2 regions of the Mesorhizobium sp. NZP2077 genome follow, and region 1 is predicted to be linked to the other one. Evidence: predicted binding sites of a transcription regulator. Region 1 holds the regulator's gene; the other holds the start of a gene.
The links. The regulator PhoB, encoded in region 1, activates phosphate uptake and scavenging genes when phosphate is short. The targets are predictions, from matches to a motif close to TGTCATNNANCTGTCAT.
Positions count from the first base shown of each region.

Region 2: the regulator PhoB is predicted to act here: its motif matches at 8,173-8,189, upstream of HGP13_RS20670 (PhoX family phosphatase).

Region 1 covers NZ_CP051293.1:1,409,134-1,425,352, reverse strand. Annotated here, with positions in the region: gene HGP13_RS07000 (hypothetical protein) at 57-383, shown strand; gene HGP13_RS06995 (YMGG-like glycine zipper-containing protein) at 467-712, shown strand; gene HGP13_RS06990 (CHASE domain-containing protein) at 799-2,439, opposite strand; gene HGP13_RS06985 (ATP-binding cassette domain-containing protein) at 2,591-3,403, opposite strand; gene HGP13_RS06980 (sugar ABC transporter permease) at 3,417-4,748, opposite strand; gene xylF (D-xylose ABC transporter substrate-binding protein) at 4,894-5,934, opposite strand; gene HGP13_RS06970 (ROK family protein) at 6,206-7,456, shown strand; gene phoB (phosphate regulon transcriptional regulator PhoB) at 7,469-8,158, opposite strand; gene phoU (phosphate signaling complex protein PhoU) at 8,178-8,885, opposite strand; gene pstB (phosphate ABC transporter ATP-binding protein PstB) at 8,911-9,714, opposite strand; gene pstA (phosphate ABC transporter permease PstA) at 9,711-10,562, opposite strand; gene pstC (phosphate ABC transporter permease subunit PstC) at 10,566-11,549, opposite strand; gene pstS (phosphate ABC transporter substrate-binding protein PstS) at 11,618-12,673, opposite strand; gene HGP13_RS06935 (PAS domain-containing protein) at 13,206-16,219, opposite strand, start outside.
Region 2 covers NZ_CP051293.1:4,160,877-4,177,095, forward strand. Annotated here, with positions in the region: gene HGP13_RS20640 (YcjX family protein) at 1-137, opposite strand, end outside; gene HGP13_RS20645 (histidine phosphatase family protein) at 225-728, opposite strand; gene dksA (RNA polymerase-binding protein DksA) at 1,005-1,421, shown strand; gene HGP13_RS20655 (flagellar biosynthetic protein FliO) at 1,585-2,343, opposite strand; gene HGP13_RS20660 (PAS domain-containing sensor histidine kinase) at 2,662-5,238, shown strand; gene HGP13_RS20665 (DeoD-type purine-nucleoside phosphorylase) at 5,431-6,144, shown strand; gene HGP13_RS20670 (PhoX family phosphatase) at 6,203-8,116, opposite strand; gene HGP13_RS20675 (hypothetical protein) at 8,248-8,655, opposite strand; gene urtA (urea ABC transporter substrate-binding protein) at 9,001-10,281, shown strand; gene urtB (urea ABC transporter permease subunit UrtB) at 10,388-12,004, shown strand; gene urtC (urea ABC transporter permease subunit UrtC) at 12,001-13,236, shown strand; gene urtD (urea ABC transporter ATP-binding protein UrtD) at 13,243-13,989, shown strand; gene urtE (urea ABC transporter ATP-binding subunit UrtE) at 14,061-14,756, shown strand; gene HGP13_RS20705 (hypothetical protein) at 15,025-15,201, shown strand; gene HGP13_RS20710 (GGDEF domain-containing protein) at 15,272-16,219, opposite strand, start outside.

The DNA of each region.
Region 1 (16,219 bases):
CGCTCAGGAACTTTTGGCCGATGTGAGCCGTTATTGTGGCGAGAGGGCATGTCGCCATGGAACACATCGCTGCATTGTTGCTGGTCATCGGTTGTACCAATTCGATGACCGAGTGCCGTGAGTTGCAGGTACCGGTGAGCATTTTCGAAACCGCCGACGAATGCACCGCCGAACGTCCCTTCGCCATGGGCGACGTGCAGGGACAGGCGCAGCGTATCGTCGCCAAGTGTCTCGCTGTCGATCCCGCGCTCGAGGATGATTACGATCAGATCGTCTGGAATGTGCGTCCTGATGGTAACCTTGACGCCTCACTTGCAATTTCCAGCCTGGTCATGGCATCAAACGCAGTGCGCCCGGAAAAAGACTATCTTAGCCAACAATAAATTCGAGCAGCAAAGGCCGTCATTTCGTGCTAAATGGCTGTTGGAGCTTACCAAAGTGTGGACACAAAGTGAGGAGTGACTCTATGCGGAAGATGATTATTGCCATGGTTGCGGTGGCCGCTCTCAGCGGCTGCACCTCCACCGAGAAGGACGTGGTTGGCGGCGGCTTGATCGGCGCCGGTATCGGCGGTCTGGTCGGCGGCGGCAAGGGCGCACTGATCGGTGCGGCTGTCGGTGCCGGTTCCGGCCTGCTGGTCCGCAACCTGCAAAACGGCTATTGCCAGTATCGCGACCATCACGGCCGGATCTACACGGCTCGCTGCAACTAATTCGGCGATATCAGTCGACCCGGGGACCGGTCCGCTGGTCCCCGGGTTTTCATGACTGGAGCGCCTTTCCGTCTGACGGTGCGCTGTCAGCCCGTGAGCGGAATTTTTATTTCCACCTTCAGACCATCGGCCTGATAATCGCGCTTGATCGTGCCGCGCAGCTCGCGCGTGACATTAAGGTCGATCAGCTTGGTGCCGAAACCGGTCTCGACCGGCGCCTCGACTTTTTTCTTTCCGGCCTCTCGCCAGCTCAGCGCGAGCGTCCGCTCGCGCCCACGCCCTTGCACCGACCAGTCGACCTTGAGCGCCCAATCACTCCTGAGCGAATTGGCGGAATTGCCGGCTTCGCCATATTTCAGCGCATTGGTCGCCAGTTCATGGAATGTCAGGCCAAGCGCCTGCGTCGTGGTCTCGTCGAGCAGCACCTCCGGCCCGGACAGGAGACCCTCGGGCAGGTCCTTGCCGAACACCTGGCCAAGCTCGATGCGAAGGAGATCGGCGAGATCGGCCTTCTGCCAGCGCGAGCGCGTCAGCATGTCCTGAGAGGCCGCCATCGCCTGCAGCCTGGCCGAGAAGGAGGCCGAAAACTCGTTGACGTCGGTCGCCCGCGAAGCCGTCTGCCGCGCGATCGCCAGCACCCTGGTGATCGAATTCTTGATGCGGTGCTTCATCTCCTGCAGCATCAGATCCTTTTCGAGCAGGCTCTTTTCGGTCGTCTCGTGCAGCCGCGACGCTGCCTCATAGGCCCGCTCCTGATAGCGCGCCACCAGCGCGATGGCACCGGCCGCGAGCAGGCCGAACAGTCCCAGCATCACCGGGATGGCACGCGACGACGGTTGCGAGAAAGCACTGGTCGGCCTGAACAGCACCGTCCACGGGCGGCCGGCCACCGTGATCTTGCGGGTGACCAGCAACCGGTCGCCAAAAGATGAAGCCGGCGGCGTCTCCGACCGGAACAACAGATTGTCGCTGTTCACCGCGCCGTCATAGATCTCGGTGTTGACCGGCAACAGCGGCGCCCGGCTGAGTGCGATCTGGAACAGGTCGCGGGCCCGGAAGGCCGCGTAGAGAAAGCCCGCGGTCGAGGATCGCGATGCGTTGATGACCTCCGGCGCGGTTTCGACGTTGAGCCGCACAAAGACCAGGAAGCCGGGGAAGGTCTGTGTCGCACCCGTGCCCTGGCCCAGTTGCACCAGCCCGCTCGCGTGCTGCTGGTCATCGGCCATTGCCTTCTCGATCGCCGCGCGCCGCACCGGTTCGCTGAACATGTCGTAGCCGATGGCGGCCTGGTTCGACGGATCCAGCGGCTCAAACAGCTTGATGGGTGCCCGCCAGGGCTGCGTCGTGTCCGGATAGACCGGATGGCTGGCGCCGAAATCGTGGAGGATGTCGCGTTCGACAGCCGCCTCGTCGCCCGTCTTGGCGAGCCCGAGGAAGCCAATGCCGCGCAGGCCGGCGAAATTGTTGTCGACATCCAGCGCGTTGAAGAACGCCTTGAACTCGCTCTGGGAGATGTCGCCATTGCGGGCGTCGAACAGCGCCTGTGTCGAGCGCAGCAGCGACAGATGCAGGTCGATCCGGCTCTCGATCCTGTTGAGGGCGTCGTCGGCCGCCGCTTCGAACTTGATGCGGGAGGCTTCCTGCGTTGCGAAATAGGCGAACCCCGCCATGGTCATGCTGATCAGCGCAACGGCGATGAACGCGACGATAGGAAAGAGTTTCTTCAACGGATGATGCGGTCCATGGGCAATTCCGGACCTTTATGGGCAAGTCATCAGGCCAACACAATGGCAAGGCCAAGCCATCGCGATCACTGGCATATCACGTGAGCGGCAACCGGCAATGCCCGATCAGCCCATGCCGGGCCGCCGGCAGGCCTCAGGCCGCGATCTTCAGCGCGCCCGGCCCGGGAATGGCGCCCGGAGGACATTTACCCAGGATGATCATGCCGAGCACCTCGTCCTGGGTGACGTCGGTGGTGCGCGCGGTGCCGACGACCTGGCCGTTCTTCATGACGCAGACCCGATCGGCCAGTTCGAACACATCGTGGATGTCGTGGCTGATCAGGAAGATGCCGATACCATCGGATTTGAGCTGCTTGACCAGTTCGCCGACCTGCGCCGTTTCCTGCGGACCAAGGGCTGCCGTCGGCTCGTCCATGATCAGGATGCGGGCGTTGAACAGGATCGCACGTGCGATCGCCACCGATTGCCGCTGGCCGCCAGACAGCTTGATCACCGCCTCCTTGAAGCGCTGGAAGCGCGGATTGAGCCGGCCCATCACCTTGCGCGCCTCGGCCTCCATCGCAACGTCGTCGAGCGTGCCCCATCCGGTCATCAGCTCGCGGCCGAGGAACAGATTGGCGGCAGCATCGACATTGTCGGCCAAAGCGAGCGTCTGGTAGATGGTCTCGATGCCGTATTTCTTGGCATCGCGCGGATTGGCGATCGAAGCCTCCTCGCCATTGACGAAGATCTGGCCGGCATCGCGCTTGTAGGCGCCCGACAGGATTTTGATCAGGGTCGACTTGCCAGCGCCATTATGGCCGAGCAGCGCCACGACCTCGCCGGGGAAAAGATCGATCGAGGCGTCGTCGACGGCCCGGATGCCGCCAAAGGCGATCGAGATGTTGCGCATGTCGATCAGCGGCGTGCCAGAGGGTGCAGTTGCGGGAGCGATTTTGTCAGCCATGATTTTTCTCCCCCTAAACCCGCTTGCGATAGACGGTGTCGAGCCACACGGCGATGACCAGCACGGCACCAACGACGATGCTCTGCAGCGGCGAGTCGATGCCGAGCAGCACCATGCCCGACTGCAATGATTGCATCAGAAGCGCGCCCAGCATGGCGCCCATCACCGTGCCGGCGCCGCCGGCGAGCGAGGTGCCGCCGATGACAGCGGCGGCGATGACCAGAAGCTCGTCCAGCGTGCCCAGCGCATTGGTCGATGCGTTGAGGCGGGCCGACGAGATCGCCGCGCTGATCGCGGCCAGCACGCCCATGATCATGAACACCTTCATGGTCACCCAGCGCGTGTTGATGCCGGCAAGTTCGGCCGCCTCCGGATTGCCGCCGATGGCAAAGACATAGCGGCCGAAACGCGTGCGCTTGGTGATGAAGGTCATGATAATGCCCACGGCCACCGCCATCAGCACCGGTATGGCAACGCCATGCGCGATGAACAGCCCGCCTTCGGGAATGGTAATGCCGTTCTGCTGAGCGTACTGGCGCACGATGCCGATCGGCCATGGATAGGAATTGGCGATCCAGACGGCGCCAAGGATAGCGGCGCAAGCAACCACGCCAAGCAAGGTCTCGGCCCAAACGGGGCGCAGCGGAAAGCTGAACCGCTTGCGTTGCGACCTGCCGTTGAGCAGCATGAAAGCGACCGCCACGCAGGCGACGACACCGACGATCCAACTGGCGGTAGCGCCGATCGAGCCGCGCGGTCCGCCACCCATCAGCTGGAAGGCTGTGTCGAGCGGCGCGACCGTGCGCCCGCTGGTGATCAGCCATGCCATGCCGCGCCAGACCAGCAGGCCGCCCAGCGTCACGATGAAGGCCGGAACCTCCATATAGGCGATGATGAAGCCCTGGAATGCGCCGATCAGGAGACCAAGCACCACACCGGCCGCCAGCGCGATGATCCAAAGCCACGGATTTCCAAGCTGGAAACCGATTACGCGAATGAGGAATTCGGCCTGCGCCACGCCCATGATCATGCCGATCACGCCTTCGACGGATCCGACCGAGAGGTCGATGTTGCGCATGACGATAACCAGCACCATGCCGGTCGCCATGATCGCGACCGACGAGGTCTGCACCGACAGGTTCCACAGATTGCGCGGTGTCAGGAAAATCCCGCCCGACAGGATATGGATGCCGACCCAGATGACCAGCAGTGCGCCGACCATGCCGAGCATGCGCGTGTCGAGTTCGGTAGCGTTGAGAAACCGTCCAACGGCGCTGAGTTCGGATGCACGCGCCTTATCCGCCGCAGTGCTGCCGACCGGTTGATTAGAGGTCGTGTCGGTCATGCTATCCTCCCACCGGTTTACCGTCTGGCGCGGATGCCGGAACATGGATGCTATTTGCTTTCCGCAGTCATTTGAAGCGGGAAGCCGCTTGAGAAACGCCGCGGCTTTTGGGCCGCGGCGTTGATATCAAACGGTATTGCGCCGTTTAGTTGCAGGCGGCGACGCTGCCGGCGGCGACGCCCGCGCAGACTTCGTCCTTCTTGATCCAGCCGGCGTCGATGACGACGTTGAGATTGTCCTTGGTGATGGCGACCGGGGTCAGGAACAGCGACTTGACGGTGTTGCCGCCGGGCGTCGTGAAGTCCTTGACGCCGGCGATGTCGGTCATCTTCTTGCCGTCAGCCAGTTGCGAGGCGATCTCGGCTGCGTTCTTGCCGAGCTCGCGCGCGTCCTTCCAAACCGACACGGTCTGGGTACCGAGCGCGATGCGGTTCAGCGCCGCATGATCGCCGTCCTGACCCGACACCGGCACGGTGCCGGCCAAGCCCTGCGCCGTCAGCGCCGCGACGACGCCGCCAGCGGTGCCGTCATTGGCCGCAACCACGGCGTCGACCTTGTTGTCGTTGGCGGTCAGGAACTGCTCCATGTTCTTCTGGGCGTTGGCGGGCAGCCAGCCGTCCGTATAGGCCTCGCCGACATTCTTGATCTTGCCGCTGTCGATGGCCGCCTTGAGCACTTCCATCGAGCCCGAGAACAGGAAGTCGGCATTCGGATCGGCACCCGAGCCCTTGATGAAGACATAGTTGCCTTCCGGCTTGGCCTTGAACACCGCGGCCGCCTGCAAGCGGCCGACTTCCTTGTTGTCGAAGGTCAGGTAGAAGACGTCCTTGTTCTCGATCAGGCGGTCATAGCCGACGACCGGAATGCCTTCGTCCAACGCCTTCTGCACGGCCGGACCGATGGCCGAGGCGTCCTGCGCGAGGATGATCAGCGAATTGGCGCCCTGCGAGATCAGGCTTTCGACATCGGTAAGCTGCTTGCCGGGATTGGACTGCGCATCGGCGGAGATGTACTTGTCGCCGGCGGCCTCGATCGCCTTCTTCATGGCGGCTTCGTCGGTCTTCCAGCGCTCTTCCTGGAAGTTGGACCACGAAACGCCGATGACCTTGTCCTTCGCCTGCGCGACCGACGCAAGCGTCAGCGACATGGCGACACCCGCCAGGATGGCGGCTGTGAATCTCTTCATGATATTCCTCCCTGCGCCGCGTATGGCGCGACCAAACTGGCCCTAAAGGCCGGCACAAAGGCTCTATTTTTTCGAGCCTCGAAAAAACACTGGTCCAACACCGGAACGCTGTCAACAACGATTCTGATCGATTTTGATGCCCTTGTGAATTTTTTTCGAGCCTCGGAATAAATAAATGACAGGACGGGCCGCTTCTGCCAGTATTTACCCGTGTCGTCGGCAGGGTTCGAGGGGCCGGAGGAACCGCGGCGACCGGGAGGATATGGGAAAGATGTCGGTCGGAATCCGCCACGACGATCTGCGCCGGCGCAACCGCGCGATGGTGATTGCGGCCGTGCGCCGGGCCGGTCGACCCTCGCGCACCGAGATTGCCGCGACCACCGGCCTCAGCCACTCGACCATATCGGCTATCTCTTCCGACCTGATCGGCGAAGGCATCCTGGCCGAAGGCAAGCCGAGCGAGGCCGGCGCGCTCAAACGCGGCCGGCCGCAGGTCGGCCTCGGCCTCAACCCGGAGGCCGCGGCTGTCATGACCGTGGTGCTGTCGCTGAATTTCCTCTCCGTCGCCGTCATCGACTATGCCGGCCAGGTGGTATCGGAGGAACAGCGCCGGTTGGACACACTGACCATGTCGCGCGAAGCGCTGATCGGCGAATGCGTCGCCATCGTGCGGCGGCGCCTCGAGGATCCCGATATCGACGTGCGCAGCGTCGCCCGCATCGCGCTGGCGATCCAGGGCATCACCGACACCGAGGCCCGGGCGATGCTCTGGTCGCCGATCACGCCGCAGACCAACATCGCCTTCGCCGACATACTCGAGGCCGAGTTCGGCATCCCCGCCACCATGGAAAACGACTGCAACATGATGGCGGTGGCGCTGCGCTGGCGCGATCCCGAGCGCTACCGCGACGACTTCATCGCCATCCTTCTGTCGCACGGCATCGGCATGGGCCTGGTGCTGAAGGGCGAGTTGTTCACCGGCACCCATTCCTCAGGCGGCGAGTTCGGCCACATGATCCATCGGCCCGGCGGCGCGCTCTGCCGCTGCGGACGCCGCGGCTGCGTCGAGGCCTATGCCGGCAACTACGCCATCTGGCGCAACGCCAGGCAGCTCAGTGAGGACACCGAGCCGGTGGCCGACGTCAGCGACGCGCAGATGCGGGCGCTCGCCGCCACGGCACGCGAACGCGACGGGCCCGAGCGCGAAGCCTATCGCAAGGCGGGCGAGGCACTGGGCTACGGCCTCGGCAGCCTGTTCGCGCTGATCGATCCAGCACCCGTCGCCATGGTCGGCGTCAGCGCCGCCGCCTTCGACCTGATCGAGCCCGCATTGCGCGAGGCCATCGCCCAGACCGCCGGCGGCCAGCACTCGAAATCGATTTCCTTCGACACCGAACCGAACGAACTTCCCCTCATCCGCGAAGGCTGCGCCATGCGCGCGCTGACCTTCGTCGACCAAGAGATCTTCGCACCGGGTGTGCAGGCGAAATCAGGCCTTGCCGTAAAGAAAAACGTAGCCTGAATCAGGTCACGCTCAATCCTCGCGGATCGCGTAGCCCGCCCCACGGATGGTGCGGATAACATCGGGCATGCGGCCATTGTTGACCGCCTTCCGCAGCCGGCCGACATGCACGTCCACCGTGCGCTCGTCGATGTAGATCGTCTCGCCCCAGACATTGTCGAGCAGCTGGCTGCGCGAGAACACGCGGCCGGGATGACGCATCATGAATTCGAGCAGGCGGAATTCGGTCGGCCCGAGCCGGATCTCGCTCTTCTTGCGATAGACCCGGTGCGATTCACGATCGAGCACGATGTCGCCGACCTTGAGCACGCTGGACAGAACTTCCGGCTTGGCGCGGCGCAGCAGCGCCTTGACGCGAGCCATGAATTCCGGCGTCGAGAACGGCTTGACCAGATAGTCGTCGGCGCCGGTCGAGAGCCCGCGCACGCGGTCGCTTTCTTCGCCCCGCGCGGTCAGCATGATGATCGGCAACCGCTCGGTCTCGGGCCGCATCCGCAGCCGCCGACAGAGTTCGATGCCGGACACCGCCGGCACCATCCAGTCGAGCACGAGAAGGTCGGGCACGTTCTCCTGCAGGCGGATCTCAGCCTCGTCGCCGCGCGGCACCACCTCCACCTGGTAGCCTTCGGATTCAAGATTGTAACGGAGCAGCACCCCCAGCGGCTCCTCATCCTCCACCACCATAATGCGTGGCGCGATCATCGATTGGTTACCTCTTGCGTCAGGCCGCGGGCGCCGACATCGCCGTCTCATCCTGTTTTGGACGGTTGGCGGGCAACTGCGTGCCGGTCAGGACATAGTAGGCGTTTTCGGCGATGTTGGTCACGTGGTCGCCGATGCGTTCGAGATTCTTGGCGCAGAACAACAGATGCGTGCACGCCGTGATGTTGCGCGGGTCCTCCATCATATAGGTCAACAGTTCGCGGAAGACGGAGGTGTATTTGACGTCGATGCGTTCGTCGTCATTCCTGAGCTTGGCAAGTGCGGCGGCATCGCCGGCCGCGTACTCCTCGATCACGCCCTGCACCTGGATCAGCACCAGCTGCGCCATGGCGTCGATGGAATGCGACAGGTCGCGCGGCGTAGTGGCGAGGCCGACGGTGCCGACGCGCTTGGCGATGTTCTTGGCAAGGTCGCCGATGCGCTCGAGATCGCCGGCCATGCGGATCGAGCCGACGACATGGCGCAGATCGTCGGCCATCGGCTGGCGCTTGGCGATCAGCGTGATGGCGCGGTCGTCGAGTTCGCGCTGGCGCGCGTCCATGATGGCGTCGTCGGAGACCACACGCTGTGCCAGCGCGTTGTCGGAATTCAGCAGCGCCTTGGTGGCCCCGCCGACCATCGAGCCGGCGAGATCGCCCATGTCGCTGATCAGCTTGCTGATCTGTCCGAGATCCTCGTCGAAGGCTGCGACTGTGTGTTCGGCCATGATCCTGGTCCTCGTATGCGTGCGATCAGCCGAAGCGGCCGGTGATGTAATCTTGCGTGCGCTTCTCGCGAGGCGACGTGAAGATCTTCTCGGTTTTGTCGAACTCGACCAGTTCTCCCAGATACATGAAGGCGGTCTGCTTCGAGACGCGCGCCGCCTGCTGCATGTTGTGGGTGACGATGACGATCGTGTAGTCGGCCTGCAGCTCGTCGATCAGCTCCTCGATCTTGGCGGTCGACAGCGGGTCAAGCGCCGAGGCCGGCTCGTCGAGCAGGATGACTTCCGGCTTCACCGCCACGGTGCGGGCGATGCACAGCCGCTGCTGCTGGCCGCCTGACAGGCTGAGGCCGCTGGCATTGAGCTTGTCCTTGACCTCGTTCCATAGGGCTGCGCGCTTCAGCGCCTGCTCGACGCGGCCGTCCATCTCGGCCTTGCTGATCTTCTCATAGAGCCTGACGCCGAAAGCGATGTTCTCATAGATCGACATCGGGAACGGCGTCGGCTTCTGGAACACCATGCCGATCTTGGTGCGCAGCAGGTTGAGATCCTGCGAGCGGTCGAGGACGTTCTGGCCGTCGAGCAGGACCTGGCCCTCGGCGGTCTGCTTTGGATAGAGCTCATAGATGCGGTTGAAGACGCGCAGCAGCGTCGACTTTCCGCAACCCGACGGCCCGATGAAAGCGGTGACGCTGCGCTCGGGCAGCGACAGCGTGATATCCTTCAGCGCCTTCGACTGGCCGTAGTAGAAGTTGAGGTTCTTGACCTCGATCTTTACCTTGGCGGCTGCCTCGGCGGCGATCGTCATGTCTGGAGACAACATCTGGCTCATTTGTCCTCTCTGCGTCCGGTCAGGCTGCGCGCAACGATGCTGAGCGCGAGAACCGTCAATGTGATGATGAGTGCGCCAGTCCAGGCCAGCTGCTGCCATTCCTCGTAAGGGCTGAGAGCAAACTGGAAGATGGTCACAGGCAGGCTGGCCATTGGCGCGTTGAGATTGCTCGACCAGAACTGGTTGTTCAGCGCCGTGAAAAGAAGGGGTGCCGTCTCGCCGGAGATGCGGGCGATGGCCAGCAATATGCCGGTGACGATACCGGACATTGCGGCGCGGTAGGCGACCGACTTGATGACCACCCAGCGCGGCGCGCCGATCGCGGTGCCGGCTTCGCGCAAGGCGTTGGGCACCAGGTTGAGCATGTCCTCGGTGGTGCGCACGACGACGGGGATGACCAGGATGGCAAGCGCGACGGCGCCGGCGATCGCCGAGAAATGCCCCATCGGCCGCACCATCAGCTCATAGACGAACAGGCCGATGATGATCGACGGCGCCGACAGAAGGATGTCGTTGATGAAGCGCACCACGGTGGTGAGCTTCGAGAATCGGCCATATTCGGCCATGTAGGTGCCGGCCAGCACGCCGATCGGTGTGCCGACGATGATGCCGATGATGGTCATCACGATGCTGCCGTAGATGGCGTTGAGCAGACCGCCGGCATCGCCGGGCGGTGGCGTCATCTCCGTGAAGACCGAAAGATTGACACCGGAAAGGCCCTTGTAGAGCAGTGCGCCGAGGATCAGCGCCAGCCAGGCAAGGCCGATGCCGGCGGCGACGACGCACAGCGTCATCATCACGCCATTCTTGCGCTTGCGGCTCTGGTGAAGCGACGTGGCTGTCGACATCGGTCAAGCTCCCGTGCGGGCGTCGATGCGCATCAGCATGTAGCGTGCGATGGCAAGGATCAGGAAAGTGATGACGAACAGGATCAGGCCGAGCGCCACCAGTGAAGAGGTGTAGAGATCGCCGACCGCTTCGGTGAATTCGTTGGCGATGGTGGCCGAGATCGTCGTTGCCGGCGCGAACAGCGAGGTCGAGATGCGGTGCGCGTTGCCGATGACGAAGGTCACCGCCATGGTTTCGCCGAGCGCACGGCCGAGGCCGAGCATGACGCCGCCCATGATGCCGATGCGGGTGTAGGGAATGACGACGCGGCGGGTCACTTCCCAGGTGGTGCAACCAATGCCGTAGGCCGATTCCTTAAGCACCGGAGGCACCGTGTCGAAGACGTCCTTGGTGATCGAGGTGATGAAGGGCAGCACCATGATGGCAAGGATCATCGACGAGGTCAGCAGGCCGATGCCATAGGGCGGGCCGGCAAACAGGCTGTTGAGGCCCGGAATGCCATGGAACACGCTGATGATGAAGGGCTGCACGGTCGTCTGCAGGAACGGTGCCAGGACGAACAGGCCCCAGATGCCGTAGATGATCGAAGGGATGCCGGCCAGCAATTCCACCGCCATGCCGATCGGGCGCCGCAGCGGACGCGGGCAAAGCTCGGTGAGGAAGATGGCGATGCCGATGCCGAGCGGCACGGCGATCAGGATGGCGATGGCCGAGGTGATGATGGTGCCGTAGATCGGCGCCAGGGCACCGAATTTCTCCGTCACCGGGTTCCAGCTTTCGCTGGTCAGGAAGGAAAAGCCGAAGGTCGAGAGGGCTTGCCAGGAGCCGGCAAACAGCGAGATCGCAACGCCGCCGAGCAGGACCAGCACCAGGATCGCGGCAGCGCGGGTCATTCCATGGAAGATCGCGTCGGTCAGCGCGAAGCGTCGGACGATGGCGTCGCGCGAACCTCTAACGGCTGGCAAGGCTTCCTGGACAGCGCTCATGTCAAGCTCGGCTCTTTTGAATTGAAAGGGAAAGGAGCGCCGCGGGCGCGGCGCTCCTTCAAGGGATGTTACTCGCCGACGTAGACGGGCTTGCCGTCGGCCTGGATGTCGGTCTTCCACGAAGCCTTTATCAGGTCGACGACGCTGTCGGGGATCGAGACATAGTCGAGCGCCTTGGCGGTTTCCTTGCCGTCCTTGTAGGCCCAGGCAAAGAACTTCAGGGCTTCGCCGGTGGCGGCGGCATCATCCGGAGCCTTGTGGATCAGGACCCAGGTGGAAGCCGCGATCGGCCAGGTGGCGTCGCCGGGCTCGTTGGTGATGATGACGTTGAAGTTCTTGGCAGTCTTGAAGTCGGCATTCGAAGCGGCCGCGCCGAAGGATTCGAGCGACGGCTCGACGACCTTGCCGGCTGCATTCAGCATCTTGGAATAGGACAGGTTGTTCTGCTTGGCATAGGCGTATTCGACGTAGCCGATGCCGCCGTCCGTCTGCTTGACGGTGTTGGCAACGCCTTCGCTGCCCTTGGCGCCGACGCCCGTGGGCCATTCGACGGCGGTGTCCGAACCGACCTTGTCCTTCCAGTCGGGCGAGAGCTTCACCAGATAGTTGGTGAAGTTGAAGGTGGTGCCCGAGCCGTCCGAACGATGCACGACGGCGATCGCGGTCGACGGCAGGGTGAGGGTGGGGTTCAGCGCCTTGATCGCGGCGTCATCCCAGGTGGTGATGGCGCCGAGATAGATCTGGGCAATCGTCTTGCCGTCGAGGACGAGCTCGCCCGGCTTGACGCCGGTCAGGTTGACGATCGGCACGATGCCGCCCATCACCATCGGGAACTGCACGAGGCCGTTCTTTTCCAGATCGGCATCGGACATCGGCTTGTCGGTGGCGCCAAAAGTCACGGTCTTGGCGATGACCTGCTTGATGCCGCCGCCCGAACCGATCGACTGGTAGTTGAGGCCGATGCCGGTGTCCTTCTTGTAGGTGTCGGCCCACTTGGCGAACACTGGATAGATGAAGGTCGAACCGGCGCCGGAAAGGTCAGCTGCCATGGCTGCGGAAAGGGTGAAGGTAGACGCTGTAGCCATTGCGATCGCAACGGCCGCCGAGCGGATGAAATGTCTCATGTGGCCTGCTCCTGTTCGGAAGATGGTCTCTCGGCGCCATTCCTAACCAGCGCCCGCTGAGGCCAATAGCCCTCGATTATAACAGTCGCATGACAGTTTCGTGTCAGCCCGGTAACGCGTCGCTGGCACTGGAAATGGCAGTGGCGTCGGGCGATCGTCGCCTGATCCGAGTTTGCCCCCGGAATCAGGGGCTTGAGCCATCCATCGGCTGGAGCCGCCGCCGGATTCGACGGGGCTTTGTCAGGTGAAGAAAATCCGGGCGGGAGTGCGTTGCTCAAGACCAGAGCGTGTCATGGCCGGGCCATCGCCAAAAACAGGTCCGTTGGGGTAGGTTGACGCTGTTCCGTGCTGGCGGTCGCTGCTCCCGCCCGTAACTGCAAGGGCGGAATTCGATTTTGCTATTCTCCCGGCTGGGCGCCGCCTTTGATATGGTGCGATCGCACCATAGGCATTGCAAGCAGGGGTAGCAGCAAATCGGCGATTGATTCCCTCGGCTTGCCTCTCCGGGTCCCTGAAACCCAGCGGCGGGATGCTATCCCGCGTTGCGCTGGACCTGGCTGCCGGCGCCGATCCAGCGCTCGACTTTCTCCAGCAGGGCCCTGGGGCTGATCGGCTTGGGCAGATAGTCGTCCATACCCGCCTCCAGGCAGCGTTCGCGGTCGCCCTTGAGCGCATGCGCGGTGACGCCGACGATCGGCACATGCGTGCCGGTTTCCTGCTCCAGCCGGCGGATCGCGGCGGTCGCCTCGAGCCCGCTCATCTCCGGCATCGAGACGTCCATCAGGATCATGCACGGATTGAGCTTGCCGAAGGCGTCGAGCGCCTTGCGGCCATTGCCGACGATCTCGAAGCCGTAGCCGGTCTCGCCGAGGATCTGGGTGAAAACCATCTGGTTCACCTCATTGTCCTCAGCCACGAGGATATCCAGCCTGTGTCCGCCATCGCCGGTGGCAGGCAGCCTGGGACGAACCGGCGGCGGCTGCAATTGCGCGCGTTGTTCGGACGGCGCCAGCGGCGGCCGCTGGGGGGCATCAAGCCTCTCGGTTGCGAGTTGCTGAACCGGCGCATCCGTGGTGTGGCGATGGCGCTGGATGGTCGCCACCAGCGTTTCCAGAAGCACGGAGGATCGCGCCGGCTTGATCAGCTGGGCGTCGATGCCGAGATCGCGGTAGCTGGTGTTGGCGAGCGACTGGTCGACCGAGGTCAGCATGATGATCGGCGTGTCGGCGAGGCCTTCGGTGTTACGCACGATGCGCGCCATTTCGGCACCGCTCATCTCGGGCATCTGGTAGTCGAGCACGACGCAATCCACGGCCACGCCATAGGCAGCGGCGGCGATCAGCACCTTCAGGCCCTCGGCGCCGCTCTCGGCCGCGCAGGAATCGAACGTCCACGAGGCCATCTGCTCGGCCAGGATGGCCCGGTTGACGGCATTGTCGTCAACGATCAGCACGCGTGCGCCCGTCACGTCCACCGGCATGATGCGCTGCCCGTCCTGCTGTCCAGCCCGCGGCAGCGTCACGGTGAACCAGAAGGTCGAGCCCTTGCCTTCGGCGCTCTCGACGCCGATGGCGCCGCCCATCAGCTCGACCAGCCGCGAGGTGATGGCAAGGCCAAGCCCGGTGCCCTCGTGCCGCCTTGTCGAGGAGGTGTCGACCTGGCTGAATTTTTCGAACACCAGTTTCAGTTTTTCCTCGGGGATGCCGATCCCGGTGTCGGTGACCGAGATTGTCAACCTGGTTCCGGTCGGGACCTTCTCGCCGGTCACGTCGACCAGCACATGGCCCTCATCGGTGAATTTCACCGCGTTGCCGACGAGGTTGGTGACGATCTGCCTGATGCGGCCGACATCGCCGATAAACAGGCTCTCGAGCCTCGGCTCGACGCGCACGATGAGCTCGAGGTCCTTTTCCTTGGCGCGCGTCGACACTAGCGTCGCCACGTCCTCGATCGCCTCGGCAAGGTTGAAGGGCGCCGGATCGAGCACCATCTGGCCGGCATCGATCTTGGAGAAATCCAGGATGTCGTTGATGATGGTCAACAGCGCGTTGCCCGACTTGACGATGATGTCGGTGAACGTCTTCTGCTTCGGATCGAGATTGGATTTGGCCAGGAGTTCCGCCATGCCCAGCACGCCGTTCATCGGTGTGCGGATCTCATGGCTCATATTGGCGAGGAATTCCGACTTGGCGCGGTCGGCGAGCACGGCGCGCTGGCGCGCCTCGCTGAGTTCGGCCTCGCGCATCTTCAGTTCCGTGATGTCGGTGGTCGATCCGATCAGGTAGAGCGAGCCGTCCGAAGCGATCATCGCGCCCTTGCGCGCGAACTGATGCCTGACGCTGCCGTCGGCAAGCGTCACGGTTTCCTCGATCTCCTGCGTTTCGCCGGTGCGCAGCACTGCGAGGTCGCCATTGACGAAAGCCTCGCCGTCCTTCCCGAAAATCTCGATGTCGGTCTTGCCGATCGCATCTTCCCTGCTGAGACCGGTGAGGTCGCACCAGCCCTTGTTGACATAGAACTGCCTGAGATCGGAGCGCTTGGCGTAGATCGACACCGGCACATTGTCGATCAGGCTGCGGAACACCTCGTTCTCGCGCATGCTCTCTTCCAGCACCCGCTCGCGCGCCTTGACGTCGGTGATGTCGGTGCTGGAACCAACCAGATGCACCGATCCGTCGATGGCCACCAGCCGGCTCTTGCGCGTCATCAGCTGCCGCACCGTGCCGTCGCGATGGGTGACGGGCTCCTCGACCTCGCGCGCAGCGCCGGTCGCCACGACATCGGTGTCGTCATGGCTGAAGCCTTCCGCTTCCTCGGCGCCGAACAGCTCGCGATCGGTGCGGCCGATGACGTCTTCCTTGGCAAGGCCCGTAATCGCGCACCAGGCCTTGTTGACGAATTCGATGCTCAGGTCCTGCGCCTTGATGAAGGCGGCCACCGGCAGCTCGTCCATGACATGCCGGAACAGATCGATCTGGCGCATCGAGTCGCGCAGCGCCGCTTCGCGGCTCTTGAGGTCGGTGATGTCGACGCGCACGCCGATAAACGTGCCGTCCTCGGTGCGCATGTCGTAGACCTGGTACCAGCGCCCATCGGCATTGAGGCGCTCGTAGGACGAATTCCGCAGATGGTAGCGCGCCAGCACGCCGTCGGCCCAGCGTTCGGTGTCGACGTCGTAAAGCTTGTCGAGTTCGGGATCGCCACACGAGCGGAAATAGCCGACCGCATGGCCGAACTCCAGCGCCTCGCGGAAGGTAGAGCCGGGCTGCCAGACGGGTTTCAGCGCCGGCAGCGAGTCCTGCAGCTTGCGGTTGGCGAAGACGAACTTGTCGTCGCGGTCGTAGATGATGACGCCGGCCGGCAGCGATTCCAGTACGCTGGCGAGATGCTTGCGCGCGTCCTGTGCCTCGGTCTCCCGGCGCTTCATTTCGGAAATGTCGAAAAGGAAGCCGGCAACATAGTTGCGGCCGCTTGCCATGCCGACGCGGTTTTTCCTGACGATGCGCGAACGGCTGGCGCCATTGACCTCGAAATTTTCTTCAACCT
Region 2 (16,219 bases), 2.8 Mb from region 1:
AACACCGTCTTGCCCGCGCGTGAAAGACCCGTGACACCCAACCGCATCGACGGCGAAAAAAGCCCGGTGGCGCGTCCCGACAGCGTATCGAGGGCAATTCTTGCCTCGTCGGTGAAGGTGGTCAGCGATGATGCCAAAATGTGATCTCTCGGGCTTGCGTCCGTCCGATATAGGCGTTGGAACCCGGCTTTGAAATGGCGCCGGAAATTGGCATCTAATCGATGCTAGAGATCGGCCGGTGTCAGAAACGCTTCGAGATAACCCGCTTCCTGGCTTGCTTTCGCCAATTCGTCCAGAAAACGAACCACCGCCAGGCCTGAGGTCGGGAAACCGTGATTGAGCAGCGCACGCGCCGTCTCGTCGCCATCGCCCGAGACCGCCATGGCAAGGTCCTCCGTCATCGGGTTGTGGCCGATGACCAGCAGTGAACCCGGCCCGCCATGCTCCCGGATAAGGCGCAGATAGCCGGCGGCGTCTTCGCTGTAGAGCGTGTCGAGAAACAGCACCTTGCCGGTATCGGTCTGGCCGGCCAGGCCTTCGAGCGTTTCCTTGGCGCGCCTAGCGTTGGAGCACAATGTCAGGTCGGGGACATAGCCACGTGAGCGCATGGCGGTGCCCATGATCTCGGCGTCGGCGCGGCCGGATGGGTCGAGCGGGCGATCGAAATCACGCATGCCGGGCAGCGCCCAGCCGGCCTTGGCGTGTCGCAACAGATAGAGCCTGCTCACCCAACCTCCAATGATGCCGATGCCGAAGCGGGATTGCGATTAGCCACGAGAAGGGCATTGCGCACAATGGTCCATGTTCTTGCGGGCGAGCAATTGCGCATAACACTACGTGGCAAAGGGTTGCGGCACTTTCGCCATCGAATCAGCGGCATGCCGTTCGAGCGCGTGCCGCCAGGGCACATTAACAATTGCGTGAGTCGGTGGCCGATTGCGCTTGTGCAGGCGTCGGGCGGCGAATATATAGGCGCGAAATTTGGGGCAGTTTGGGTGAGTCGAATGAACGACATCGTTACCGCCGATTACGTACCCTCCGAAGACGAGCCGTTCATGAACGAACGGCAGAAATCCTACTTCCGCCTGAAGCTTGTTACCTGGAAAAATGACATATTGCGCGAAGCGCGCGAAACTCTCGAAATCCTGCAGCAGGAAAACGCCAACCACCCCGACCTCGCCGACCGCGCCTCTTCGGAAACAGACCGCGCCATCGAGCTCAGGGCCCGCGATCGTCAGCGGAAACTCATTTCAAAGATCGATTCGGCGCTCCAGCGCATCGATGAAGGCACTTACGGCTACTGCGAGGAAACCGGCGAGCCGATCGCGCTGAAGCGGCTTGACGCGCGTCCGATCGCCACCTTGTCGATCGAAGCGCAGGAACGGCACGAGCGCCGCGAAAAAGTCTATCGCGACGACTGACGTATTGCTTCTGGGCCTGATCTCAGGCCAGTTGTAATGAAATTGTTATCAAAAAATGGCCGGGTTTCCCGGCCATTTTTGTTGGTGCGTGACAAATCGATTGCAGCAAACGAAAGCAAATCTCGGCCAGATTACCGGCCGGGCGGGGCGCCTCAGGCGCCAATCATCTCTTCTGGCTTGAGAGTTCGCCCAGCAGCTTGGTCATCTCATCGTCGAGCGACTGCGGCGCCTTGGCTGCCGGTTTGCCCACCGGACCGCCGGAGCGGGGCTGGTCGAGCGAAAATTCGAGGTCCTTCATCAACGTTTCGTCGATGCTGTCCTGCCTTGGCGGCGGTGGTGGCGCGTGCCTGATGGCATTGGCGTTGGCGGAGCCGTAGGCAGGCAGCGGCGTAACATTGGTCGATTGATAGGCCTGCGTCACCGGTTTTGGTGCGGGCGCCGGGGCCGGTGGCGGCGCTGCCGGGCGCGGGCGGGCAGGCGGCGCGGCCGCGGTCATCGGTTGCGGCACCGGTGCCGGTCGTGCCGGTGCGTGAGCCGGCTGAGGCGGCCGCGGTTTGGCCGCCGGGGCCGCGGTGGCCGGGACAGGCTGCAGGCCGCCATCTCCCGTCAGCGCCGGACGGCGCGGGGCGGCAAGACGGATGTCGCGCTCGACGACGACGTCGGTCGGGCCGCCAATCAGAAGCAGGTGCTCGATGTCGTCGCGGCGCACCAATACCAGCCGGCGATGGCTGTCGACGGCGGTGGCGTCCATGACGGCGAGCCGCGTCTTGCGGTTCCGGCCACCCGCGACAAACGTGCCGAAGGTCAGGTTGCGCACGAGCCTGATGATGACAAGCACGATGACCAACAAGATCAGCGCCGCGAAGGTCCACAGGAGTGCCGCCGCATAACCAGGGCCCGCCACGCTATCCAGCCACTGCATTGGTTTCCCCTGATCGGTTTTGGAAAGTGACGCGACACTAGACCGTTGCGACTGGCTACCGCAAGTTGCCTTTCACGCATCGTGAACAGCTTGAAACACGGCCGGCATCATTTTTATCTGACATTTGCCGCCCGGGCCTTTTCCGGACCAGGAGAATGTGATTCAACCGGCTAAAGCGCGTCGCGCTGACGCCGATTCATGCGACGCGCTTCAGGTCCTTGTTTTCATGCATGTCATTTTCCCAAAACCGAACTCACTTTTGGGCGACATGCATTAGGGGCGGGTGTCGGAACGTCGGACTTCACGAGCAGGGGGCATATGGCCAAGGAAGCGCGCGGCGATTTCTATCCGGTACCGATCGTCGACCAGAACACGCGACCGGGCGCGGTCACCCGGCTCATCATCTTCATCGTCGTTCTGACGGGCGCCGCGATCATCTTCGGCCTGTTCCGCGAGCGCCTCGGCGACCCGTTCCTGCTCGGCATGCTGGGCGTGCTGGCGATGATCGGCGTTGGCTTCCTGTTCGCGACCGCGATCGGCTTCGTACAGGTGACGCCGCGCTCGACCGGCGATGAACTGTCCAAGGCTTTCGTCGATTCGATGGCACAGGGCCTGCTGGTGACGGACACCAAGGGCCGCGTCGTCTACGCCAATCGGGCCTATGCAGACATGACTGGAGCCTCCTCGGCCGCCGACCTCAAGACGGTCGAAGGGCTGCTTTCGGATGTTCCCGAGGCCTCGGTGACCATTTACCGGCTGGCATCCGGCCTGCGTGACGGCCAGCCGGGCGACGGCGAATTTCGGCTGGCGCAGTCGATCCGACCCGGCGCCGACCCGGGCGCCCGCTGGTACAGGGCGCGTGCCCGCACGTTCAGCGTTCCGGGCCAGCGATTGCCGATGCTGGCCTGGCAACTCTCCGACATTTCGCAGGAACGGGCGGAGCAGGAGCGTTTCTTCCTCGACCTGCAGAAGGCCATCGATCATCTCGACCATGCCCCAGCCGGCTTCTTTTCGGCCGACCAGGACGGGCGGGTCACCTACATCAACGCCACGCTGGCGGAATGGCTGGGCATCGATCTCGCCAGCTTCACGCCCGGCGCCGTAACCTTGCCTGATATCGTTGCCGGCGACGGCATGGCGTTGGTGCGCTCGGTCAAGGCCGATCCCGGCACGACGCGCAACGCGGTCATCGATCTCGACCTGACGACGATGACGGGAGAGGCGCTGCCGGTGCGCTTCATGCATCGCGTTTCGGCCAGCCGCGAAGGTGTCGGCGGCCCGACGCGCACGATCGTGCTCAACCGCACCCAGGGCGAGGATGCTTCGGCCGATCTGCGCGCTTCGGAAGTACGCTTCACCCGCTTCTTCAACTCAACGCCGATGGCGATCGCGGGTGTCGATGCCAGCGGGCGCATCCTGCGCACCAACGCGCCGTTCCTGTCGCTGTTTTCCTCGGTCGTCGACCGGGACGCCGTGGATCGCCGCGTGCGGCTCGATACGGTGATCCATGAGCGCGAGCGGCCGGCTTTTGCCGCCGCATTCGAAAAAGCCCGGCAGCGGCAGGCCGACATCGAGCCGATCGACACCGTGCTGCCCGGTAACGAAGAGCGGCACATCCGATTCTACGTCAATGCCGTCGCCGATGGCACCGGCGGCGAGGGTGCCGAGGAATCGGCCATCGTCTACGCCGTCGACACGACCGAGCAGAAGGCGCTCGAAGGGCAGATGGCGCAAAGCCAGAAGATGCAGGCGGTCGGGCAACTCGCCGGTGGCATCGCCCATGACTTCAACAATGTGCTGACCGCCATCATCATGGCTTCGGACCTGCTTTTGACCAATCACCGGCCGTCGGACCCGTCTTTCCCCGACATCATGAACATCAAGCAGAATGCCAACCGGGCGGCCTCGCTGGTCAGGCAGTTGCTGGCCTTCTCGCGCAAGCAGACGCTGCGGCCGGAAGTGCTGAACCTGACCGACGTGCTCGCCGATCTCAGGATGCTGCTGGCCCGCCTGGTCGGCAACGACATCAAGCTGAGGATCGACCACGGCCGCGACCTGTGGCCGGTGAAGGTCGATATCGGCCAGTTCGAGCAGGTGGTGGTCAATCTGGCGGTCAATGCGCGCGACGCGATGCCTGCCGGCGGCGATCTTACCGTGCGCACCCGCAACGTCACCGCCGAGGAATGCAAGACCTTCCCTTATCGCGAACTCACCGCGGCCGCCTATGTCGTGGTCGAAGCCGAGGACACCGGCAGCGGCATCGCGCCCGATGTGCTGAAGAAGATCTTCGAGCCGTTCTTCACTACCAAGGAGGTCGGCAAGGGCACCGGCCTTGGCCTGTCCATGGTCTACGGCATCATCAAGCAAACCGGCGGCTTCATTTTCTGCGATTCCGAGGTCGGCAAGGGATCGACCTTCCGCATCTTCCTGCCGCGCCACATCGCGGAAGCGAAGACGGCGGCCGACCCCGGGGAAGCGCCAAGCGCAGCACCAGTCAAACCAGTCGACAGCACCAAGGACCTGTCCGGGTCAGCCACGGTGCTGCTGGTCGAGGACGAGGATGCCGTGCGCATGGGCGGCATGCGAGCCCTGATTTCGCGCGGCTACACCGTGCACGAGGCATCCTCCGGCGTCGAGGCGCTGGAAGTGTTCGAAGCCTTGGGCGGCAAGGTCGACATCGTCGTTTCCGACGTGGTGATGCCGGAAATGGACGGGCCGACCCTGCTTGGCGAATTGCGCAAGCGCCAGCCGGACATCAAGTTCGTCTTCGTGTCCGGCTATGCCGAGGATGCATTCGCCAGGAACCTGCCGGCCGACGCGCATTTCGGCTTCCTGCCGAAGCCGTTCTCGCTCAAGCAACTGGCGACGATCGTCAAGGACGTGCTTGAGTCCTAAAGCGCGTCGCGTCGAAACGGATTCATGCGCCGCGCTTTAGGTCTTGTTTTTATGCATGTCGTTTTCCCAAAACCGCGCTCACTTTTGGGCGACATGCATTGATTCTGCGCGCCCCAGTGACCGGTCTTGCACAACGCCGTGACAGCGCCATGATTGTGGATGAAACGGCAAGCGGGCTTGGGGGAGCAGCGGTTGACGCCACACATCGAGGCAGACAAGGGCGACTACGCCGAGACAGTGCTGTTGCCGGGTGATCCGCAGCGTGCGGAATGGATGGCGAAGACATTTCTGGAAGCGCCGCGCCGCGTCAATCGCCGACGCGGTGCTCTGGGCTTTACCGGCCTGTTTCGCGGCCGGCCCATCAGCATTCAGTCGACGGGTATCGGCGTTTCATCGTTCCTGATCTATGTCCATGAGTTGCTTGACTATTATGGCGTCAGAACACTGATCCGCACCGGCACCTGCGGCGGCCTCAGCGACGAGGTAAAGCTGCGCAGCCTGGTGATCTCGCAAATGGCACGGCCGGAAAACACGGAGAGCGGTCAGGTCTTTGGCCTTTACGGAGCTGATACCGGCCCGGATCCGGCGCTGCTTGCTTGCGCCTTGGCCAAGGCGGCCGAACTCGGCATCGACCACCACGCCGGGCTGACAGCCTGCACCGACATATTTTACCATCCTGAAGCGCGCACCCGCTATGCCGAAGCAAGGGCGCTCGGGGCGCTGGCCGTGGACATGGAAACCAGTGCGCTCTACCGCATCTCGGCGCATTTCGGCGCAAGGGCCTTGTCGCTGCTGACCGTCGTCGACAATCTGGTTACCGGCGAACAGGCCGACTATTCCGAACGCCAGGCGCTTTTCGCCGATATGAGCCGGCTGGCGCTCGAAATCGCTAGGGAAGGGCGCTAGGCCGCTTCCCGCCGGCGCGGGACCCTACAGGGTTCCGCGTCGTTCGGGCCTCGCAGTCTCAGGCCCCAACCGGCTGGCCGTCCTTGCGGCGGATGGCGACGACCGATGGCCGCGGCGGCTGGCCGTCCTTGAAATCCGGCCACAACGACTGTGCCTTGTCGAGCGTTTCGGCATCCTCCGAGGGATGCTGGACCGAAAGGAACAGCGTCGTGCCATCCGGCGTGAAGCAAGGGCCGGTCGCTTCCGCGCCATGCGGGCAGGTGAACAGCAGCTTTGGCAGGCCACGCGCCGGACCTTCCGTGTCGACGCCATAGACGCCGTCCGGAAGGTCGAAATCATTAGCGCCGTCGGTCGCCACCCACAGCCGTCCGGCCGGATCGAAGGTGATGTTGTCGGGGCAGACGAACCAGCCATTGTCCGACGTGTCGGGATGGAAGGTGGCGCCGACTTTCGCGTCCTTGGGATTGCCGCAGAGCACGAACAGGTCCCATGCATATTTCTCGGCGGTGTGGTCGGCGTCAGCGCCTCGGCCGCCGGGCGGGATCAGCTCGACTATGTGGCCCCAGAGGTTTTCGGGCCGCGTGTTGGCCGGATTGACCTTGGATTCGTCGCGCTTCTTGTTTTTGGTCATGACGGCGTAGACGCGGCCGGTGACCGGATTGGTCTCGATGTCCTCCGGCCGGTCCATCGGGGTCGCGCCGAGGGCATCCGCGGCAAGGCGCGTCTTCAACAGCACTTCGGCCTGGTCGGCAAAGCCGTTCTCGGCGGTGAGCTTGCCTTGGCCGTGAACCAGCGGCAGCCAGGTCATCGAGCCATCGGCATCGTAACGGGCGACCGATAGCACGCCATCGTCCAGAAGGCCGCTGCTGGAAGCCGGATTCGCCTTGTCGTAGGCCTTGTTCGAGACGTAGCGGTACATGTATTCGAAATAGTCGTCGTCGCCCATGTAGACGACGATGCGGCCGTCCTTGTTGAGGACGACGGTCGAGGCCTCGTGCGACATGCGGCCAAGGGCCGTGCGCTTCACCGGCTTTGAGTGGGGATCATAAGGGTCGATCTCGACGACCCAGTCGAAGCGGTTCGGCTCGTTCGGCTCCTTGTCGATGTTGAAGCGGTCATGGAAACGGCCACGGCCATAGATGTCGGAGCCGTCGAAGCCGTAGCGGTCGAGAATGTCAGCGGCCGGCGCCTTTTTCGGGTCGCCGCCGAACAGGTCGGAAACGCCTTCCTCGCAGGTCAGCACGGTGCCCCAGGGGGTGAAGCCGCCGCTGCAATTGTAGCTGGTGCCGAGCACTTTTGTGCCGGTCGCGTCGGTGGACGTCTTGAGCAGCGCATGGCCTGCCACCGGTCCGGAAACCGTCATTTCGGTGGTGGCGGTGATGCGGCGGTTGAGCGGGCTGTCCTCGACCGTTTGCCACTTGCCGTCCTTGAACATGATTTCAACGATCGAATGACCCATCGCCGCCAGGCCGAGATCGACCTGTTCCTTGCTCATCGTCTTGCCGGCGTTGTCTTCGGTCATGCCGGGGAACATCACGTTGGGCGAGATGTATTCGTTATTGACGCAAAGCAGGCCATGGTCGGAGTTCACCGAACCCTTGGGCAACGGCAGGAAGGCGATGTAATCGCAGTTGTAGCCGAAGCGCTTTTCCTGTTCGGCGGCTGGAACCGTGTTACCGTCGAAAACCGGCAGGCCGGCGACAAGCGGATCGCCCCAGCGTGCGACAACAGTTGTTTCGTAACCTTCCGCGGCGGCGTGGGTCTTGTCATAGACGCGCTTCAGCTCGGGAAAACCGAGCGTGGAAAGTGCCGCAGCCGCATGTGTTTCGCCGGCAAACAACGAGCCGACAAAGCTGCCGCCGGCGATCAACGCACCGGAAGCAAGGCTGCCTTTCAGGAGGGTCCGGCGCGAGACGCGCTCGGCGATGATATCGCGAATGACAGGGGAGGATGAAGACGGGAAGTCGGCCATGTGTCTGCCTCTCGATGTGGATGGGTGACGGCGCAACGCTGCCCTATCCAGTTTCGGCAACATCCAGATGACATGAGAAGGCGGACACGGCTTGTGGCTGCATGGAGGCGGCGCCGTTGCCAGGGAAAGGCCTACTGATTGGCTCCCTTGGTACAGGTCGAGGCGGTGAAGGCGCCGTCGGGCTGCTTCATGATGATGTCGAAGGAGGGCGGGCTCTGGCCGTCCAGCGTTGCCTGGGTCATCGACAGCGCGTTGCCGCCGGCGGTGTAGCCGCCGAGCGGCCCCAGCCAGGAGATCACGCCGTTTGCGTCCATCTGGTAATTATAGCCCTGTTGGACGGTCCCGAAAGTGACGGGGCCCGTATAGACATTTCCCTTGATGGTGATGTCGCCGAGGTTGATGAACATGCCGAGCAGGTAGACTTCGCAGTGATAGGTGCCATCGGGCATCTTGCCGTCACTGAAGTCGGCCCGTGCTGCGCCGGTCGCAGTCGCCAGAAACACTATGCCGATCAAAATGCGTGAAATCAGGGATGCCATGACGTTGCTCGGTTAAGGAGCGAGCTTGCCCTATTTTTGCGCCTCGCCGCAACATTTTGTCGTCCGCGACCCGGCGCGTTGAGGCCAAAATCTAGGCGTTTGGTAAAATTGGGCGAAAATTAGGCAGATGCCTTGTGCGCTGCGCAAATTTCCCTCAACCATTTTTTAACCGGCTCTCTTTGGTTTGTTCGATCTAATATAATAACGGGCTGATAACGTTTGGTTATTTTCCACTTTTCAACGTCCCCGCAGCGGTTGGCATGGGGGTTGCATTGTATTGTCGTGGTGCAATCAACCAGCTTGGGAGTCTTCCGTATGAGGGGTAATTTCTCGACAATAACAAAAATGTTTTCGGCGAGCGTTGTTGCCGCCGGTCTGTTGATGTCGGCTCCCGCCAGGGCGGCCGAGGACACGATCAAGGTCGGCATTCTCCATTCGCTGTCGGGGACTATGGCGATTTCGGAGACGACGCTGAAGGACGCGATGCTGATGCTCATCGAGCAACAGAACGCCAAGGGCGGCCTGCTCGGCAAGAAGCTCGAGGCCGTCGTCGTCGATCCGGCTTCCAACTGGCCGCTGTTCGCCGAGAAGGCGCGCGAGCTGATTTCGAAGGACAAAGTTGCGGCTGTGTTCGGCTGCTGGACGTCGGTGTCGCGCAAATCGGTGCTGCCGGTGTTCTCCGAACTCGACAACATCCTGTTCTATCCCGTCCAGTATGAGGGCGAGGAAAGCGAGCGCAACGTCTTCTACACCGGTGCGGCTCCGAACCAGCAGGCCATTCCGGCCGTCGACTATCTGATGAGCAAGGATGGCGGCTCGGTGAAGCGTTGGGTGCTGGAAGGCACCGACTACGTCTATCCGCGCACCACCAACAAGATTCTCGAAGCCTATCTGAAATCCAAGGGCGTCGCGGCCGAGGACATCATGACCAACTATACGCCGTTCGGTTTCTCGGACTGGCAGACGGAAGTCTCGGCGATCAAGAAATTCGGTTCGGCCGGCAAGAAGACCGCTGTCGTCTCGACCGTCAACGGCGATGCCAATGTGCCGTTCTACAAGGAACTCGGCAACCAGGGCATCAAGGCTGAGGACATCCCGGTCATGGCCTTCTCGGTCGGCGAGGAAGAACTGGCCGGTCTCGACACCAAGCCGCTGGTCGGCCATCTCGCCGCCTGGAACTATTTCGAGAGCGTCAACACGCCTGAGAACAAGAAGTTCATCTCCGACTGGCACAAGTTCATCAAGAACAACAAGCGCACCACCAACGACCCGATGGAAGCCCACTATATCGGCTTCAACATGTGGGTGAAGGCGGTTGAGAAGGCCGGCACCACCGATCCGGACAAGGTCATCGATGCCATGATCGGCGTTTCGGTGCCGAACCTTACCGGCGGCTATTCGACGATGATGCCGAACCACCACATCACCAAGCCTGTCCTGATCGGCGAAATCCAGGCCAATGGCCAGTTCCAAACGGTTTCGAAGACGCCGGGCCTTGTGATGGGCGACGAATGGTCCGACTACCTGCCGGATTCCAAGGACCTGATCTCCGATTGGCGCGCGCCGCTCAGCTGCGGCAACTTCAACGTCAAAACCGGCAAGTGCGGCGGCAAGGGCACGAACTGATCCTCCCGGGCTGGACCTCCGGGTCCATGTCCAAGACCGCGCGCGTCCGGACGGTTCCTCCACCGTCCGGACGCCCACTTCAACGTTCAAGGGTCACCAAAAACCGATGAAGATCTTCCACGCGATGGGCCTGACGCTCTTGTTCCTGCTGACGACGCTGTCGTCTTCGGGCGCTGCGGAAGCCGATCTGCGTGCCATCATTGCCAAATTCGCGACAGTAACCGACTTTTCCGAGACGGGAGCTGTAGTTCAAGAGTTGACGGCCACAGGCGATCCGGCAGTCGAACGTCCGCTTGCTGCATTGGCGGATGGCAATCTTTACGTTCGTACCGCCGACTCGATGGTGTTTGTCGGCAAGGAAGGCGACGAGAACGTCCAGCTTTTCGATCCGCTGAGCGGCGAGGCAGCGGGCGAGGCCTCCCAGGACGACATCACCCAGATCAGCGTCAACAACACCTTGCGCCGCGCCATCCGAGATGCATTGGGCACATTGACGCTCGGTTCGAAGGATCCGACTGTCCGCATCGCCGCCGCCGACACCATGTTCAAGACGCCGGACGCCACAAATATCGGACCGCTCGACGCAGCGATCGCCAGTGAAAGCGTGGCGAGCGTCAAGGCCCTGCTCGAACAGGCCCGCGCCGCCTCGGTTCTTGTCTCCGACCGGCCTGATGCAGACAAGCTGGCGGCCATCGCACTGGTCGGCGCGCGCGGCGACCGCGACGCGGTTTCGCTGCTCACTTCGGTCGAGGCCAATGCCTCGGGAGCCGTGAAGGAAGCGGCGACGGCCGCGATCGCCAGCATCAACTCGACGCTGGCTTTCTGGGATGTAGGTCAGAACATCTGGTACGGCATCTCGCTGGGCTCGGTGCTGCTGCTCGCGGCGATCGGGCTCGCCATCACCTTCGGCGTCATGGGCGTCATCAACATGGCGCACGGCGAGATGGTCATGCTTGGCGCCTACACCACCTTCGTCGTCCAGCAGGTGATCCGCACGTCCTTTCCCGGCCTGTTCGACTGGTCGCTGGTGATCGCGCTGCCGCTTGCCTTTCTGGTCTCGGCGCTGGTTGGCCTGATCATCGAGCGCGGCGTCATCCGCTTCCTCTACGGCCGGCCGCTGGAGACGCTTCTGGCGACCTGGGGCGTGTCGCTGATCCTGCAGCAGGCGGTGCGCTCGATCTTCGGGCCGACCAACCAGGAGGTCGGCAACCCCTCGTGGATGTCAGGGTCGTTCAACGTTGGTCAGCTCGCCATCACCTGGAACCGTCTGTGGATCCTGGTCTTCGCGCTCACCGTCTTCGGCCTGCTGCTCTACGTCATGAAGCGCACGCCCTGGGGCTTGCAGATGCGTGCCGTCACCGCCAACCGGCGCATGGCGGCCTCGATGGGCATCAGGACGCCATGGGTCGACGCGCTGACTTTCGCGCTCGGATCCGGCATTGCCGGCATCGCCGGCGTGGCGCTCAGCCAGATCGACAACGTCTCGCCCAATCTCGGCCGCGGCTACATCATCGACAGCTTCATGGTCGTGGTCTTCGGTGGTGTCGGCAATCTCTGGGGCACGCTGGTCGGCGCCTTTTCGCTCGGCATCGTCAACAAGTTCCTCGAGCCCTATGCCGGCGCCGTGCTCGGCAAGATCGTCGTGCTGGTGCTGATCATCCTGTTCATCCAGAAACGCCCGCGCGGCCTGTTCGCGCTCAAGGGCAGGGCGGTGGAAGCATGATTGCCGGACGCTTCTTTGCCGCCGGCGCGGACCACCGCATCGCCATCACCATCTTCGTCCTGCTGGCGGTGGCCATCGTCGTGCCGCTGCTCAACCTGGCGGTGTCGCCGGCGAGCGCGTTCTACATCCCGTCCTATATCGTGGCGCTGACCGGCAAGTATCTCTGCTATGCGTTGCTGGCGCTCGCGCTCGACCTGGTCTGGGGCTATTGCGGCATCCTTTCGCTTGGCCACGGCGCCTTCTTCGCGCTCGGCGGCTACGCGATGGGCATGTATCTGATGCGCCAGATCGGCTCGCGCGGCGTCTATGGTAACCCGATCCTGCCTGACTTCATGGTCTTCCTGAACTACAAGGAATTGCCCTGGTTCTGGTACGGCTTCGACCATTTCTGGTTCGCCGGTCTCATGGTGCTTGCGGTGCCCGGCCTGCTCGCCTTCGTCTTCGGCTGGTTCGCCTTCCGCAGCCGCGTCACCGGCGTCTATCTCTCCATCATCACCCAGGCGATGACCTATGCGCTGCTGCTTGCCTTCTTCCGCAACGACATGGGCTTCGGCGGCAACAATGGCCTGACCGATTTCAAGGATATTCTGGGCTTCAACGTACAGGCCGACGCGACGCGTTCGGCGCTGTTTGCCGCGAGCGCGGTGATGCTCGCGCTCGCCGTGTTCATCACCTGGGCGATCGTCGGCTCCAAATACGGCAAGCTCTTGATGGCGGTGCGCGACGCCGAGAGCCGCACGCGCTTCCTCGGCTGGCGGGCGGAGAACGTAAAGCTGTTCGCCTTCACCGTATCGGCCGTCATGGCCGGCATTGCCGGTGCGCTCTATGTGCCGCAGGTCGGCATCATCAATCCCGGTGAGTTCGAGCCGTCCAATTCGATCGAGGTGGTGATCTGGGCGGCCGTCGGCGGGCGCGGCACCATCGTCGGGCCTATCATCGGCGCGCTGCTGGTCAATGCCGGCAAATCCTGGTTCACCGGCGTGCTGCCGGAGCTCTGGCTGTTCGCGCTCGGCGGACTGTTCGTCGCCGTCACGCTGCTTTTGCCGAAGGGCATCATCGGTATGTGGGATAGCTGGCGCGGCAATGCGAAGGCGTTGCGCGCAGCCTCTGCCGCTGAAGAAGCCGGCACCGAGGTTGCCCTGGCGACCGCGACCTCGAAGCCCGCTCGCTCGCCGGCGAGAAATCCAGGCGAATGGTCCTGGTCCGACCCTGAGCCGCAGGCGGCGGAGTAGGCGACCATGAGCAAATCGAACACCATCCTCTATCTCGACGGCGTCTCGGTCTCCTTCGACGGCTTTCGCGCCATCAACAATCTGTCGCTGGTGCTCGACAAGGGTGAGATGCGCGCCATCATCGGCCCCAATGGCGCCGGAAAGACGACGATGATGGACATCGTCACCGGCAAGACGCGGCCCGACGAGGGCGAAGTGTTCTTCGACGGCCAGGTCGATCTCACCAGGCATGACGAGGCCGAGATTGCCATGATGGGCATCGGTCGCAAATTCCAGAAGCCGACGGTCTTCGAAAGCCACACGATCGAAGAAAACCTGATGTTGGCACTGAAAGGCCCGCGTTCGATCTTCCCGGCGCTCTTTCATCGCCGCTCGGCCGCCGAGGCGCGGCAGATCGACGACATTCTCGGCATCATCCGGCTGGGCGACAAGCGCCATGAGCTGGCGGCCAATCTCAGCCACGGCCAGAAACAGTGGCTGGAGATCGGCATGCTGTTGGCGCAGGATCCAAAGCTGCTTTTGGTCGACGAGCCGGTGGCCGGTATGACCGATGCCGAGACCGAGGAGACCGCGCGGCTGCTCAAGGACATTGCGCGCGACCATTCGGTCATCGTCGTCGAGCACGACATGCATTTCGTGCGCGAACTCGGCGTCAAGGTGACCTGCCTGCACGAGGGCTCGGTGCTGTCGGAAGGCACACTCGATTTCGTTTCGGCCGACGAGCGCGTCGTCGAAGTCTATCTGGGGAGATGAGCATGGTTTGGCGAGTTCAATTCCATCGCTTCGATCTGTCGTTTCTCCGATTCTGGAAAAGGCGCTGAGACATGCTCGAAGTTTCAAACGCCACGCTCCATTACGGTGCCGCCCAGGCGCTGCGTGGCGTTTCGCTGAAGGCGGGCGCCGGCAAGATCACTTGCGTGCTCGGCCGCAACGGCGTCGGCAAGACCAGTTTGATGAGATCGATCGTCGGCCACCACCGGCTGACGAGCGGAAGCGTTGCCTTCGAGGGGAAGGCGCTCGACCGGAGCGCGGCGTATGACCGCGCCCGGTCGGGCATCGCTTTCGTACCGCAGGGCAGGGAGATCTTTCCCCTGCTCACGGTGCGCGAAAACCTGGAATCGGGTTTTGCCCCGTTGAAGCGTGCCGACCGCAACGTGCCGGCGCATGTCTTCGAACTGTTTCCGGTGCTGAAGCAGATGCTCGGCCGCCGTGGCGGCGATCTTTCCGGCGGTCAGCAGCAGCAACTGGCCATCGGCAGGGCACTGGTCATGCGGCCGAAGCTGCTGGTCCTCGATGAGCCGACGGAAGGCATCCAGCCATCGATCATCAAGGACATCGGTCGCGCCATCCGTTACCTGCGCGACCAGGCCGGCATTGCGGTGCTGCTGGTCGAACAGTATCTCGACTTCTGCCGCGAACTCGCCGATGAGGTCAACATCATGGACCGGGGCCAGATCGTCCATACTGGCCCGGCGGAAGATTTAGATCGCGCTGATGTGCGAAAGTTCCTTACCGTCTAGAATCGGTGCTGGATTTCGACTGACAATCCAAAATCTTTGGCAAGTCCAATATTTCTTCCATCCGGCGATCTGCATCTCTGGTGCACCAGAGGCTGCATGCTAGTCTTTTGTTGGCTTTGTGAGTCGGCCGCTTCCGTATCAGTCTGGTTATCGCAGATCGAGGGCGCGGCGAAGGCCGGGCAAGTTCCACGCAAGCAAGGCTTCCTAGCTTCCCCCTCTGCGATCTCTGTCGTTCAACGCGTTTGGGCACACAGGCTAAGGGACAGCCATGGAACGTTACGTCGAGGACTACCAGAAGCGGCGGCTTACCGAACGCGTCGACATCATCGCCGCCATCAACATCCTGAGATCACAGGGCTGCGACTACGACGACCTGATCGAGGAGATCACCAAGGTGTTCTACGTCGATCTCGATACTTTCAATGAAATCGTCATGGCGGCATAAGCCGCCTTCGCTTAAGCGCGTCGGGTGACGCGCTTAAGGCCTTTGATTTTATTCGTGTCGTAGCGTGCGATCAGCTCGCGCGCCGGAATGGAGAAGCGGTGACGCGGTTGCGGCCGCCGCGCTTTGCGTCGTAGAGCGCCCTGTCGGCGGCGCTGAGCACCTTGTCGAAGCTGATGCCGTCTTTGCTGCCGAACGCAAACCCGGCACTGACCGTGCAGGTCAGGGATCCCGTCTCGGTTTCGATCAGGCGCGTCGCGAAGGCGGCCCGGATGCGCTCGGCCGCTTCCTCGACCGTCTCCGGCAGGGTGCGCTTCAGCACCAGCGCGAATTCCTCGCCGCCCATGCGTGCGGCAACGTCGGTCTGGCGAAGATTGCCGGCGAGTTCCCCAGCAAACACCTTCAGCACCTCGTCGCCCGCCGCGTGGCCGAATTCGTCGTTGATGGCTTTGAAATTGTCGAGGTCGAAGACGATCACGGCGGTAAAGGCGCCGACGGGGACATGGCCATGCAGGTCGAACAGCGCACGCCGGTTGAGCAGGCCGGTCAGGGGATCGGTCAAAGCATTGCGGCGGTGGTGCCTGGCCAGGCGCCCCTGGTTGAGCGCAAGCGACAGGGCGCCGATACCCGTCATGCTTGCGATGACGACGATGAGGCTCAATTCCTCGGCCCAGTTGCTGGGCGCATGGCCGAGAACCAGCTTTCCGTCCTCAATAAGAACCATGGCACAGAGCGCGAAGGACGTGGCCGTGGCTGCATAGAGTGCGGTGAGGCCGATCGTCAGGGCAGGGGCTTCGTCGCGGCCTTTCCAGTATTCGAGCGCTGTCGCGACCAGGAGCAGGGCGGCGAACAGGTTCTCGAACATGAAGCCGAGGCCGTCATAACCCAGAGCCATGGCAGGCAGCGCTATCGCCAGCGAAACGCAGCCCCACAGTGCCCGCGGCAGCGGCGAGCCGCCCGTTCTGAACTGGTAGGCCGCACCCAGCATGGTCGAGAAACCGAGCAGCAACAAAGCGAGCGT